Linked DNA regions of Persicobacter psychrovividus. Each later gene encodes a partner of the first gene's protein in a complex. Links are inferred from orthologs where the notes say so. Each region holds a gene or a part of one and is shown on either strand. Other genes may lie near its edges.

Region 1 (8,793 bases):
TCCTTTTTATAAAAAAAATTAAACCGAAGTGATGACCACTTCGGTTTTTTTATGACCAATGCGCGCTAAATTGATGGGCGTCTCCATTAAAATTGTTATTTTTGCATAAATTTATTGAATTTTTAGTTGTTGATTACGTATCAAGCTTTGATATTTAATTCAACTGAAGTACAACCACAACTACAAACCTATGGTCAGGAAAGCTTTGTTTCCGCTGTCATTGATACTCCTTCTCTTCAATTTTATGCCCTTGCAAGCCCAAATCACCCTGATGGGTGATTTTATCAGCAGTAAGGAAAAAGTGTTTGGAGCAACCGTTTCAGCAGGAGGGAATGTGCTGATTTACCTTTCAGCAGGGAAGAAAAAACGAGCAGTAGAACTATTTGAGGTGGTTCGGTCTGAGGATGGGAAATGGGGCGATCCGATCAAGCTTTCGCATATCAGCCGAGATTTTGATGCGCTCATAGATCCCTTCATCAGTTACGATGCCAATTACCTGTTTTTCTCCGCTAAAGCAAAAGGGGGCGCAAGTTATGATATTTATTACAGTGAACGTTCTGGTGCTGTTTGGCAAAAGCCAAAACCAATCAGTGGTGATGTAAACAGCTGGAAAAAGGAAGGCTCTCCTTCTTTAAGCCTGGATGGGAAAACCCTTTATTTTACCCGGGAAGAATTTGACTACACTGGCGAGGGGAAAAACAACCTGTACCAGTCGGAATGGGTGAATGTTGGGTCGTTTTCTGCTTCCAAAAAAGTTGCCGCAGCTTTTAATGAACATGATGTTCAGCGACCCGTGCTTTATCGTGGTGGTCAAACGATGCTGATGTCCCTGAAAGCCCCCAACGGAATTGGTGGTTATGATATTCACTATGCTCAAAACCAGGAAGGGCAGTGGAGCAAACCGCAACCGCTGAGTTTTGCCAATACCCCCAAAGATGATTTTCTTGGTGGCGTACCGATTACCCTTGAGCAACTTTACACGGTGGTCGACGAGCAGCTTTATCAGGTGAAAATTCCTGAAGACCTTCCAGTAACGCCTATGGTGCTTGTTCAGGGTTATGTGAAGGATAAAAAAATAGGTATGCACCTTCCTGCAACCATGCGCCTGGTGGATATCGAGGAAAATCAGGAGGTGCTGGTAACGCAAAATAATGTGAATGACGGCTTCTACAGCCTGATTGCCCCTGCGGGGAAAAAATACAAACTGACCTTCTTTGCCCCCAACCATGTGGAGGCGGATACCTTGCTCGACCTTTCGGCCATTACGACCTATAAAAAGGTCAAGCAAAATTTCGCCCTTTCTTCTGATATTCAGGTGCAGTTTTCGCTGGCAGATGTGAAGGATCAGCGTTCTACCAGTGGCAAAATTAATATCTATACTGGCAATCAGCTGGTGCATTCTTCCTTTTTCGAGGCGGGGCAGCAGCCAGAGGTCGTACCTTTGCCCTTGGGGAATAAATATCAGTTTGAAGTGCTGGCCAACACCTGTCAGCCATACCGTGGGATTATCAATTTTCAGCATACCAAGCGTTACCCTGAGGTGTTTGTGAAAAACATCAGAATGCGACGCAAAATTCAGGAGTTGTACTTTGAGATTTTGACCCCTGCGGGTGAAAAGCCCAAGAACACCGAAATCTACCTGATGAATGTAGAGTCGGGGAAAGAACGCACCTATTCTGCCGTCAGCCTGGCGTATCTGGAATATGGCTCACGTTATAAGGTGTTGGTGAAGCAGCACGAAAAGGTGATCAATCAGATGTCACTGGTGGTGGATTCCCGCGGGAAAATCTTTCAGGTAAGCCCAAAATGGAAGTGGGGACAGCCTTTGAAAAAACAGGTTATCGCACCTGAAGGGCCTAAGATTGAGATGAAGTTGAGTGAGATATAAGTGCTTGTAATGGAATTAACTTGATTTTCGACGATAGCGGTTTGTTGTAGGTAATTAAAATATGGGAAATCAGATTTGCGGAATATTGATAAACTCGTTACCGAGAGAATTTTCGGAAGATGAACTGGATACAAAGAAATTAAAAACTAAAATAATAGCCAATTCAATTTCAAACCTGTCTCCAAAAGATTTGAGTGTTACTTTTTCTGATGGCAATACATATATCTTTCTAGATCAGATTTTCTACAAAAACATAAGTGAAGAAGATACTTTAACTGACCTTGAAAGTGATTTAGTGGACATCTTTCCTAAATCAAAAATCTTAATAGTTGTCATAAATTATACGGTTGATTTCACTGGATATAGTTTAATTGAAAATGGAATAAAAATTAGAACTAAAGCTGTTGTTAAAGATCAAATCTTTCTTGACTATGGTGATATATATGATATTGAGCTTAAAATGCTGGAACAGTATCATCGCATGCGAGAAGGAAAACCTAGGAACTTGACTAAAATGCGTGAGTTATACCCAGGTTATTCTGATGATAAGCTTTATGTTATAGATAGAGATACAGGAATTAAGTTTTTTAAAAACAGGCAACATTTCGCAGATGAACTTCCGTATTTTTATAAAGACGGAACAAGCGACAACTTGCTGATTGAAAAACAAATTGGCTCATTCGTAGATAGCGACATTTACGAATTAGAAAAACTGAATTGGGTAGTGTTTCAAAGAAGAAAGATAAACTTCAAAAATGACTCGCTTAAAGAGTATATCTATCTGGCAAAAAAATAAAAAAACCTTCAACACGCTGTATATTTCATGGCTGGTTGGTGGTTTCCGAGAATTTGGTTCTTCGTAGAAATCCCGTCAATCTGCAAGATTGACTAGATTCGGAGGACAAATTTAGCAAGTCAATCTTGCAGATTGACTCCGCGGTAAACCGAAATTTCACTACCTTGAATTCAGCCACGAAAACATACAGTAAACGTTAAATGGCAGTCTCTAATTTTAACTTTACAAACGTTTTAAATACGTGCAAAAAAAAGGCGATCAGTTGTTGATCGCCTTTTTTGAGTTTTATGCGGGTACCTGTTCGGTCAGTGGCCTTAAATCTACGGGGACAACTCTTGAAACGCCCTGTTCCAGCATAGTGACGCCATACATAATGTCTGTCGAAGCCATCGTTCGCTTGTTGTGAGTAACGATGATGAACTGCGACTCATTGGAAAAGGTACGGATGATGTTGTTGAACTTGTCGATATTGGCATCGTCCAGTGGGGCATCAACCTCATCAAAGATACAAAAAGGCGCAGGCTTCAGTAGGTAGATCGCAAACAGCAAGGAGGTTGCCGTAAGTGTTTTTTCCCCACCTGAAAGCTGGCTGATCGATAATGGCCGCTTTCCCTTTGGTTTGGCAATAATGTCGATCTTGGACTCGAGCGGATTTTCTGGGTCGCTGAGTTTGAGGTCACAATCGTCCTCTTCCGTAAACAGGGACCTGAAAACCCGAATAAAGTTGGTTTTGATCTGATCAAAAGCATGCATAAAATTCTCTTTAGCCGTTTGATCAATATGCCCAATGGTTTCCATCAGAGAGGTTTTTGCAGCCTCCAAATCTTCTTTTTGTTCGGTGATGAACTGATATCGGGTCTTGATTTCATCGAAAGCCTCTACGGCCAAGGGGTTGATCGGCCCGACTTTAGCCAGCTTGTCTTTGGTCTCAGCAACTTTTTGCTTCAGCAATTCAAGGTCGGTGATCTGTTCTTCTTCTTCGGTTTCCGACTGATCTTCCTCCAATAATTGCTCAAGATCGACCTCAAACTCTACGCTCAGGCGTTCTTTAGTGGCACTCATGGCCATTTTGGTTTCATTCAGCAAATGAGAATATTTCAGCATCAGTTCATCAGCAACCTCTTTTTCACGCTGATATTGCTTCAGTTCCCCCTCTTCCAATTCAACCTGACTGCGCGCCTGCCCATAGTTTTTTTCCATGCGGGTGAGCTCTTCCTCCATTTGCGTGCGTTCGGCATTAAGGGCATCCAGAACCTCGTCATCACCCGTGTCATAGGCATTTACCGCTTCCTGTTCCCGTCGGTTTTTCTCCAGTTCCTGCTTTTGCTGCTGAACGGATTTTTTCAATTTTAGCGATAGCTGCTCCAGTTGTTCGAGTTGCTGAAGCGTGTTTTCCATACGATGTTCCAGCTTGTGAAACTCAAGGTTTACAGTATTAAATTGACTTTCTACACGTTGGTAATCTTCATAAATACGCTCGTGATCTTCCTCAAAAATTTCAGCTTCCTCCTGTAATTCAAGAATTTTCTGCTGCTCCTCTTCAAGCTGAGGAGTTCGCAGGGCAATTTCTTCGGCGAGCATACCCAGCTTTTCCTCCACCTCCTGTCGATTATTGTCTCCCTGACTGATGAGTTGCTGTGTTTGCTCGAAGCGGCTTTTGGCTACGGCCCGCTCCTGCGCTAAAATCCCCAGTGCAATTTTTGAATCGGAGAGCTGTTCGGCTTTTGATGCCGACTGCAGGGCATGAATTTCCTGCTCGGTCGTTTCAAGAGCATCCTCATTGGTCTTGAGCTGTTCCCTAAGCTGGGCAATTAATTTGGTGAGCTGCTCTATCTGGCGGCCACTTCCCAAATGGCTATTTTGTTCGGCATTTATGGCGCCTCCGCCGATGCTGAACTTTTTCTGAATAAAATCCCCCTCATTGGTGATGAAAATGCCTGGCGTGTCGAGCGGAATTTGCTGTCGGTGGGCGACAAAATACACTCCATGAAGCAGGAGTTCGAGGAGTGGTTTATAAGTGGAATCGCAGACCGCGACCTCAGCGGCAAGGGTACAGGCAGGCAATGGTGTTCCGACTGGGGCGCCACTGATGTTATCGAGGATGAAGAAGTTGGCTTTGCCTTTTTCTGCTGATTTTAAAAGCTGAATGGCTGCCATGGCTTCGGCTTGCGTTTGCACGACAAAATAGTGCATGAACGGTTCAAGGAAAGCGGAAAGCGCTGGGTGATATTGTTTCGGTGCATCCACAATTTCAGACAGTAGTGGCGCAGGCCCTTCGGACCATGCAGACTGCTGACGCAGACACTGGAGCGCTTCTGGGTAGCCCTCAAGATTCTCCATAATAGATTGCTTGAGCTGTAATTCATTGGTTTTGGCATCGAGTATTCGATTGGCGTTCCGAACCTGCTCGCGCAAACCTTCGGCAACCTGTTGCTGCTCCGCAATGCTTTCTTTCAGTTGTCGTTCTTCCGCTTCAAGCGCGGTGATGGCTTTGTGCTGCGCCTCGTGCTCCTGATCGAGCTGCAAGAGCGCCTGTTCAAAAGTGCTCAGTTCGCTTTTCTGCTGCTGCTCCTGAGCGGCGTTTTTTTCAAGCTCCTGCTTGAGTGCCGATTGCTGTACTTTGGCGACTTCCAGTGCTTTTTGTGCCTGATACAATCGTTGCTGACTGGCCTTTTCTGCTGAAATGGCAGAGGTCATTTTCTGTTTGTACTCATCGACCTGTGCTTTGAGCTGATTTTTCTGCTGCTCCAGTTGCGAGCGTTGCATTTCGCTGTCGTTGAACTGCCGTTCACTGGATTGCAGACTCATGTTTGTTGCTTGAGTTTGTTGCTCATTCATGGCCTGCTGCTCCATCAGTTCCTCACATTGTTGCTGCAATTGCTCGGCCCTTTCGGTCAGTAATCTTTTTTTCTCCAAAGCCACATGTTGCGCACTTTGGTAATCCCTGATTTTATTGACCTGCTGATTCAAGGCCGTCTGCTGGTTTTTCAGGGCGTGCTCTGTGTCTGTTAAAATGGCTTTTTGCTCCTCGATGGTGGCGGTTTTCAGGGCCATTTGGCTTGAAAGGGCAGTCCGCTGATCAGAGGCCGTTTGTAATTCCTGCGTGGCCCGTAAAAATTGATCGCGCAGATCGACAATCTCCAGGCAGGCAAGGGAAAGGCTCCACTTGCGGTAATCCTCCTTCAGCTTAAAATAGCGCTGGGCGGTTTTTGCCTGCCGTTCGAGGGAGCGCATATTTTTTTCAATTTCCGCCAGAAGATCGTCCACACGCTCAAGGTCCGCATCAGTATCGCGAAGTTTACGCATGGTTTCTTTCCTCCGAACCTTGAACTTTGAAATGCCCGCAGCCTCTTCAAATAACCCCCTTCGGGCATTTTCTTTGTCATTAAGGAGCTCTTCAACCATTCTGAGCTCAATAATGGCGTAGGAGTTGGCGGTAATTCCCGTGTCGAGGAAGAGCCCGTGAATGTCTTTGAGTCGGCAAGTAACGCCATTGAGCAGGTATTCACTGTCGCCGCTTCGGTAGTAACGTCTGCTGATCGTAACGGTGTTGTATTCCGTAGGGAGCAGGTTTTTGGTGTTTTTGAAAGTCAGTGACACCTCCGCCATATTGGTCGGCTTTCGCTGTTTGCTGCCATTAAAAAGGATATTCTCCATTTTTTCTGAGCGCAGGGCACTGGTTTTCTGCTCGCCGAGCACCCATCGGATGGCGTCAATAACATTGGACTTCCCGCAACCGTTGGGGCCAACGATCCCCGTGATGCCTTCGTTGAAGTTAATCTCTATACGATCACCAAAGCTCTTGAAGCCTTTTATTTCTAAGGACGTTAATTGCATTTTTTATTCTTCTGCGCTATGCTGATTTTTTAGTGAGTATGAGGTTGGTGGTCACAGATTTCCTGCGTGGGTACAGTCCCTGAACCTAAACATACTGGGCAGGCCGCATGGACGCGCTTTGCACCGTTGCATAGGGAGCAGGGGGCAAATCCGGTGTTGTTGCATATCTGGCAGATGGCATATTCGTTCAGCCCAAACTGATTGACGGTAATTTTTACCCCTTGCCCCTGACATGCTCGGCAGCGTTCTTTGCCAACGCCATGGCAGCGGGGGCAGGACTGGTCGAGGGTGCCTTTACCGCTACATTCGGCGCAGGCTTTGAGTCGGTAGCCGAGGGCATTACAATATTTACAGTCGATAATGACTTGCAATTTGCTTTGAATCTTTTGTTTCAGCGCAATGGCTGCAGGGTAATAGTGTCCTTTTTCACCTTCGAGGCCAATGTATTTTTCCACAAAATTTTGTGCATTCTTATACTGGTCAATCTGATAGAGGGTTTCGGCAAACAGATAGGCCATATCAGTGGGCAGGACATCCTTGGTGGCCAATGCCCGACGAAAGGCAATGTTGGCATTGGGGTAGTCTTGCTTATCCATGTACTGCTTGCCCAGGGTTACCCACTTAACCACCTCGGGGCTGAAACGATAATCCTGTCCCTGATAATACTGCGCCTGCGCATTGGTTGGTTGAAATAAACACCAAGCAAGCATCAACAACAGTATGCTGGCGAAGGGGTGGGCAGATTGGTCAAAAGATATAAATTTCAGCTTGCTGAACATGGTGATTAAAAAATTTGTGAATGCTTAAAATAATGTATTATCCTCAGAAAATGGCGGTTTTAACGCTTTTTAGCATTTCAAATCAGGATTTCTTTTTAGTGAAAATCGATTTGACAAACAGCAGAAACTCATCCCTGGTTTCGGCATTTGTGAGGATCTCCTTGAGGGTTTTGAACAGGTGCGAAAGGGTAACGGTTTTCGGCTGTTCAACCTCTGAGGCAGGAATAACCACCTCGGCAGCCTTTGGCTGAGGCTTGGGTGCTTTGGTTTTTTTCTCCTTATTTTTTTGAGGTTTGGCAATGGCGATCTTTCCATTTTTCTGCTTGACCTCAATCTCCTCGGCTTCCTCTATTGCCTTTTGGTCCTCTGCCGACCGCTGCGGCTTGTTGAGTTCATCAGCTTCCTGATAACTTTTCTGGGCATCTTTCATTCTGCCCATATTTTCGAGGATCATGCCGCGGTTGTTATGCGCTACGGCATCTTCTGGGTCAAGGGCGATGGCCTTGTCGTAATCAGCAATGGCACCGTCATAATCCTTGAGGCGTTCCTTGATGAAAGCTCTTGAAGAATAGCGGTAAGGGTTCGACGGTTCGAGGGATACGGCTTTGTCGAAATCCTTCATGGCCTTGTCGTGCTGCTTGAGCATAAAAAAACAAACGGCACGGTCGCCATAATACTGGGCATTGAAAGGGCTGGCATTGATCAGCATGGCGTAATCCTGCGCTGCCTCCTGATATTGTTTGTTTTTTCCGAGGGCAATGGCACGGTTCACACGGCTCAACTCATGATTTGGGTCGAGAAGTAATGCCTGATTAAATTTCTTGATGGCTTCGGGAAGCTTGTTTTTCTGAGCTTCGGCAAGGCCTTCTTGAAACAGATTATCTATATTCATGTGGATTCAGTTCGATCGATTTAAAAATTGCGCTTGCAAATATACGACTATTTGTCTTGATTTTTCACTTTTATCGGTAGTAGCTGCGCAAGCCAAGAGATGAAATAGGTAGCTGCACAGAGAATAATTTTCATATTTTAATATTCAGGATCGTCGCATTTCTCTTATTTTTGCGGGCATGAATAGTTCCGAAAACCAACTGAGTGCCATCAATTGGCCAAAGCGACTGGGAATACTTGTTGGTATTTCTTTTTTAATCCGACTCTGTATTGCTCATTTTACCGCTTTGGGTAACGATGAGGTGTATTATTGGACGTATGCCGTGCTGCCTGATATCAGCCATTTTGATCACCCCCCTTTGGTGGGCTGGCTTATACGGCTCAGCAGCCTGAATTTGAATTTTACCAATGAAGTGTTTATTCGCGGTGGGGCGCTATTGATTGGCTCGGTGAACATCGTGGTCTTTTTCAATATCGGTAAATACCTGAAAGATGAGCTGACAGGCTGGTACGCTGCCTTGCTTTATGTAGGCTCGGTTTATTGCAGTATTATTGCGGGAACTTTTATTCTCCCCGATACGCCGCAGTCTTTGTTCTGGCTC
Region 2 (5,069 bases), 160 kb from region 1 along the record:
CGCTATGTAGTGAATAATATTAAAAATCATTACAAAGAAAACATGAAATAGGCATTCAAGCAAGTATGCCTATTTTTGATTCCCCTTTTTTCGGTCGAAAAACACCTTCTGAATCCATCGTGGAAGAAATACCGCCCCCAAAAACAAGTAAGGGTAATAGGCCAGAAGCCGCCACAACAGGCTGGTACCAAAAGTAAACTCGCCCAGAAAATGCTGAAAAAACAGCCCGTAAAAATACTCCGCAGTACCGCTGCTTCCTGGCGTGGGTGATATCAGCATGACAATCCACATGATCAGCTGTCGCCCAAAAATAAACAGGTGTTCCTTAATGCTCAGCAGAACATACCCCCCCATCACCGCATTGAGCATCAGGTAGCGGGCAACCCATACAAACACCGTAGCAAGCACCACTTTAAACCAATAAGTTGCAGGCTTACCAATCAATTCTTTGGCGCCAAGGATCATTTCATCACCTTGCTTATTGGCCCTGGCACGGTATCTCCTTAAAAATCCCCAACTGGTGATTTTCAATAAAAGCCACTTGAAGCCTCTTGGATGCACCAATAAAGCAAAAGACATGACCAAAGTATAAATGGCAATCAAGGAATAGGAAGTCCAGAAAATGACGGGTAGGCTCTTCCCCAGGGCATCGGTCGTAATGCCATCAAAAATACTCCCATGAGCAAGGACAATCACCAATGGGGCGAAAACGACGAAAAACAGATTATCCAGAATGGCCGTCAGCATCACATAAGCCAGCGCGCGCCCGAAACTTAGGCCTTCTTTCATCAGAATAAAAACAGCCACCGCACTGCCTCCAACAACAGAAGGCGTAACGGCACTCGAAAACTCCCAAAGAATAATGACATAAAAGGAGGAGGTCCAGCTGAGTGATTTCCCCGTAAGGGTCCGAATACGATAGATGTATCCCGCATCCCGAAAAAGAATTACTATCACGGCAAGCACGAGGGAAAAGACCGACAAGGGTTGCAGCAACACTTGCAGGTTTTCCACACTTACGTGATCATCTGAAAGAAATAACCAAACAGAAATTGCCAGTCCGATCAACACTGGAATCCATATTTTATTCGGGTTAAGCGTCGAAAATGCTTTCTTGTTAGAAATTTCCATTATTTATATAGGTTCAACCCAAAAACTGTTAAATCCTGCACCGATGGTCAGGCTTAACTCCTGCCACTGTGCCAATTCCAAGATGGCCAGGAACGTGAAAATCATCCCTATACGATTACCCACTGCCATGAACAGCTCTTCAAAATTTTGCTTACCCTCCGCTTTCAGCAGGCTCAGCAGCCATTCCTTTTGACCTGAGATGGTATAATCATAAGGCGTAATTTGATGTACGTGTTCTTCCTCCTGGGCTTCCTTTCTGCGCATCACTTGCTGATAAACTTTCAATAATTTATACATATCAAGATTGTGCATCTCCATTTCCGTGGCGTATTCAGAAGCCAGTTCCTGCTGCTCGGCGATGATATTCCCCCGCTTTTGCTTGCCCAGCTCCCGCTCCTCCATCTTACGGAAATCTTCCATAACAGATTTATACTTTTTATAAGCCAGCAAATGTTGCATCAATTCCTCCCGTGGGTCGATCTCCTCCCCTTGCTCATCAAGCTCTGGGCGGGGCAACAACATTTTGGATTTTATTCGCATCAGCGTCGCGGCCACCACCATAAAATCGGAAGCCAACTCCACGTCCAGTTTGTTCATCGCATCGAGGTAGGATAAAAAGTCGGCAGTGATCTTTGCGATCGGAATATCATGTACATCCAGCTCATCGCGCTGGATAAAAAATAGTAATAAATCGAAGGGTCCCTCAAACAAGGGTAATTTAATTTCGAAAGACAAAAGATATCGTAAATTATAACCGTGAATAAAATTTAACCGCAGAAGACCTACAAATTTATCACTCCAAAGACAATTTTCAGCAACTTGCCAGATAAACAGTCATTTTAAACAAGTAATTAAAGATGTAAGAAAGTAAGTGATTATGGCTTTCAGCAAAGAAATTAACCGATAAAAAACTTTCATCGAGGATTTCTTGCCCTAATTTAGTACATTCTAAAAACATCACCTATTTTTGTATGTTCAAGTCCACTTAATTTTTAGGACTGAGAATTTATAAATTGCTCGCTTAGTCGGGCAAGGAAAAATAATTCATTATGCTTATAGAGCCAGGTAAACTATTAAAAACAATCAACAGTCCGGAGGACCTAAAGAAATTCGATAACAAGCAGCTCCATCAGGTACGTGATGAGTTGCGCCAGTTTATTATCGATAATGTTTCGGTCTATGGAGGGCATTTTGGTGCAAGCCTTGGAGTCGTTGAGTTGACTACCGCTTTGCATTATGTCTTTGATACCCCAAAAGATCAGTTGATCTGGGATGTGGGGCATCAAGCCTACGGACACAAAATCTTGACTGGCCGTCGTGAGCAATTTCATACCAACAGACTATACGGAGGGCTTTCGGGATTCCCCAAACGCAAAGAAAGCGAATACGACACCTTTGGGGTCGGCCACTCCTCTACCTCTATTTCTGCGGCCTTGGGAATGGCTGTTGCAAATAATCAATTCAAAGACGACCGTCATCACATTGCTGTAATTGGCGATGGAGCCATGACTGGCGGAATGGCTTTTGAAGGCATGAACCACGCCGGAGATCTTCAAGACTCCAATTTATTGATTATCCTTAATGATAATAATATGTCGATCGACCCTAATGTAGGGGCACTGAACGACTATCTGACTAATATTACGACCTCAAAAACTTACAATAAAGTAAAAGATGAGGTCTGGGATTTGCTGGGCAAAATTTCCAAATTTGGACCTAATGCGCAAGAACTGGCCTCAAAAATTGAGAACAGCACCAAGGCGTTTTTCATGCGCCACAGCAATCTTTTTGAGTCTTTCAATTTGCGCTATTTTGGGCCTGTTGACGGGCATGATCTCGATCATCTCGTTACCGTCCTCAAGGATCTGAAAGATATCAAAGGCCCGAAATTATTGCATGTCATGACCACCAAAGGGAAAGGTTATGCTCCTGCAGAAAAAGATCAGACCAAATGGCACGCCCCAGGAACTTTTGATAAGGTTACGGGCGAAATCCGCAAAAAAATCATTACGGATCCACAACCCCCAAAATTTCAGGATGTATTTGGCCATACCTTAGTTGAGCTGGCCAAAGAAAATGAAAAAATTATGGGAATTACCCCTGCCATGCCGTCGGGTTGTTCTTTGAACATCATGATGCGGGAAATTCCTGATCGTGCTTTTGATGTTGGTATTGCTGAACAGCATGCCGTTACATTTTCTGCGGGCTTGGCCACACAGGGAGCGGTTCCATTTTGCAATATCTATTCTACTTTTATGCAAAGGGCGTATGATCAGGTGATTCATGATGTCTGTATTCAGAATTTGCATGTGATTTTCTGCCTTGACCGTGCGGGATTTGCGGGTGCAGATGGGCCAACACACCACGGTGCTTATGATTTGGCTTTTATGCGTTGCATTCCAAACATTACGGTAATGGCACCAATGGACGAACAGGAATTGCGCAATATGATGTATACTGCGCAACTGAAGAAGAATGCCATGCCATTTTCTATCCGATACCCTCGAGGGCAAGGTAGTATGCCAAACTGGAGAACACCGATGGAAGAAATTCAGATTGGACAAGGTCGGACGGTTAAAGAAGGAAATGATATCGCTATTTTGTCCGTAGGTCCGGTGGGTAATTATGCTTTGGCCGCGGCAACGCAGCTGAAGAAAGATGCCGACATTGCCGTTTATGATATGCGATTTGTAAAACCCCTTGACGAAGCCATGCTTCACGAGGTGTTCTCAAAATTTGACAAAGTAATCACGGTGGAAGACGGTTGCCTGATGGGTGGTTTTGGGTCTGCGGTCTATGAATTTATGGTCGATCACCAATATCACGCAAAAATCAAACGTCTGGGTATTCCAGATGCCATTGTAGAACACGGTACGCAACAAGAGTTACACAAAGAGTGTGGTTTTGATGCTGAAGGTATTGCTGCCACTGTATGTGAAATGCTTGAGTTGGTGCCCACCTCTCAAAATCAATTAATTTAAAGGGAAAGCCCTTTTAGCCGAAAATATGTCTAAAATTAATTTTTATACCCAAGGAGAAGGATTCCCTGTAATCCTTCTTCATGGGTTTTGTGAAACTTCCAAAGTCTGGGAAGCATGGGTAAAATTGTTACCCAATAAATTCAAAGTTTACGTTCTCGATTTACCAGGTTTTGGTAAAAGCCCTCAGGTAGATGCCACCTCATTAGCGGACATTGCCAAAGAGGTGAACGCCCTGATGGAGGCTGAAAACATTGAAAAAACCATTATGATAGGCCATTCGCTCGGAGGCTATATCACTTTAGAGTTCGCGCAGCTTTTCCCTGAGAAGCTTAAAGGGTTTGGGCTTTTCCACTCCACTGCCTACGAGGACGATGAAGAGAAAAAAGCTAATCGTACCAAAACGATTGAATTTGTGGCAGAGAAAGGTGTCCGAGCATTCTCTAAAGGATTTGCCAAAAATCTTTTCGCCCCACAAAATATTGACAAATGTGCTGAAGACATTCAGCTGGTTGCTGACCTCTGTGCTGAAACTTCAAAAGAAACTTTTTGTCAATATGCCAGCATGATGCGCGATCGTCAGGACTACAAACCCACTTTAGAAGCCTTTGACCGACCGATATTTATCATCACGGGAAAAGAGGACCCTATTTTGGACCTGCAAGAGCAGAACGTTCAGGCTCGTTTGAGTCAATACATCACCCTTCACCTGATCGATGAAACCGGCCACATGGGTATGTTTGAACAACCAGAAGAAACGGCCGCCATGGTCAGTGGCTTTGTAAATGCAGTGAGTAAATTTTAATCGCATACAATCCCTTTATTTCCTTATGAAAAAATCCTTATCATTTTTTCTCATGCTCCTGTGCATGGGCTCAGTCGCGTTCGCTCAATCCAAAAAATCACCCACTTTAGATCAGATTTTTAAAGAAGGAATCTTCCGTGGGCATTCTGTCTATG

What was found. The genes of interacting proteins can lie anywhere in the genome.
Region 2: the proteins of smc (region 1) and AABK40_RS08535 are in contact, whole or in part, in a crystal structure (PDB 3ZGX), measured with the Bacillus subtilis proteins. The link is inferred for Persicobacter psychrovividus from one-to-one orthologs.

Annotation. Positions count from the first base shown.
Region 1 is NZ_AP025292.1:2,147,290-2,156,082, reverse strand. What follows is about bases 2,770-6,858. They hold smc (chromosome segregation protein SMC), read right to left. Parts: upstream 6,522-6,858; coding sequence 2,970-6,521; downstream 2,770-2,969. Other genes in these bases: AABK40_RS09160 (tetratricopeptide repeat protein), read right to left, coding at 6,551-6,858. Also shown: AABK40_RS09175 (TolB-like translocation protein), read left to right, coding at 191-1,888; AABK40_RS09170 (hypothetical protein), read left to right, coding at 1,950-2,684; more of AABK40_RS09160, read right to left, coding at 6,859-7,231; AABK40_RS09155 (tetratricopeptide repeat protein), read right to left, coding at 7,383-8,192; AABK40_RS09150 (ArnT family glycosyltransferase), read left to right, coding at 8,371-8,793. UniProt on the Bacillus subtilis protein: Required for chromosome condensation and partitioning.
Region 2 is NZ_AP025292.1:1,992,178-1,997,246, forward strand. Bases 1-2,717 are described here. They hold AABK40_RS08535 (segregation and condensation protein A), read right to left. Parts: upstream 1,867-2,717; coding sequence 1,135-1,866; downstream 1-1,134. Other genes in these bases: AABK40_RS08530 (lysylphosphatidylglycerol synthase transmembrane domain-containing protein), read right to left, coding at 70-1,131; dxs (1-deoxy-D-xylulose-5-phosphate synthase), read left to right, coding at 2,181-2,717. In the rest of the region: more of dxs, read left to right, coding at 2,718-4,112; AABK40_RS08545 (alpha/beta fold hydrolase), read left to right, coding at 4,138-4,914; AABK40_RS08550 (S9 family peptidase), read left to right, coding at 4,979-5,069. UniProt on the Bacillus subtilis protein: Participates in chromosomal partition during cell division. May act via the formation of a condensin-like complex containing Smc and ScpB that pull DNA away from mid-cell into both cell halves.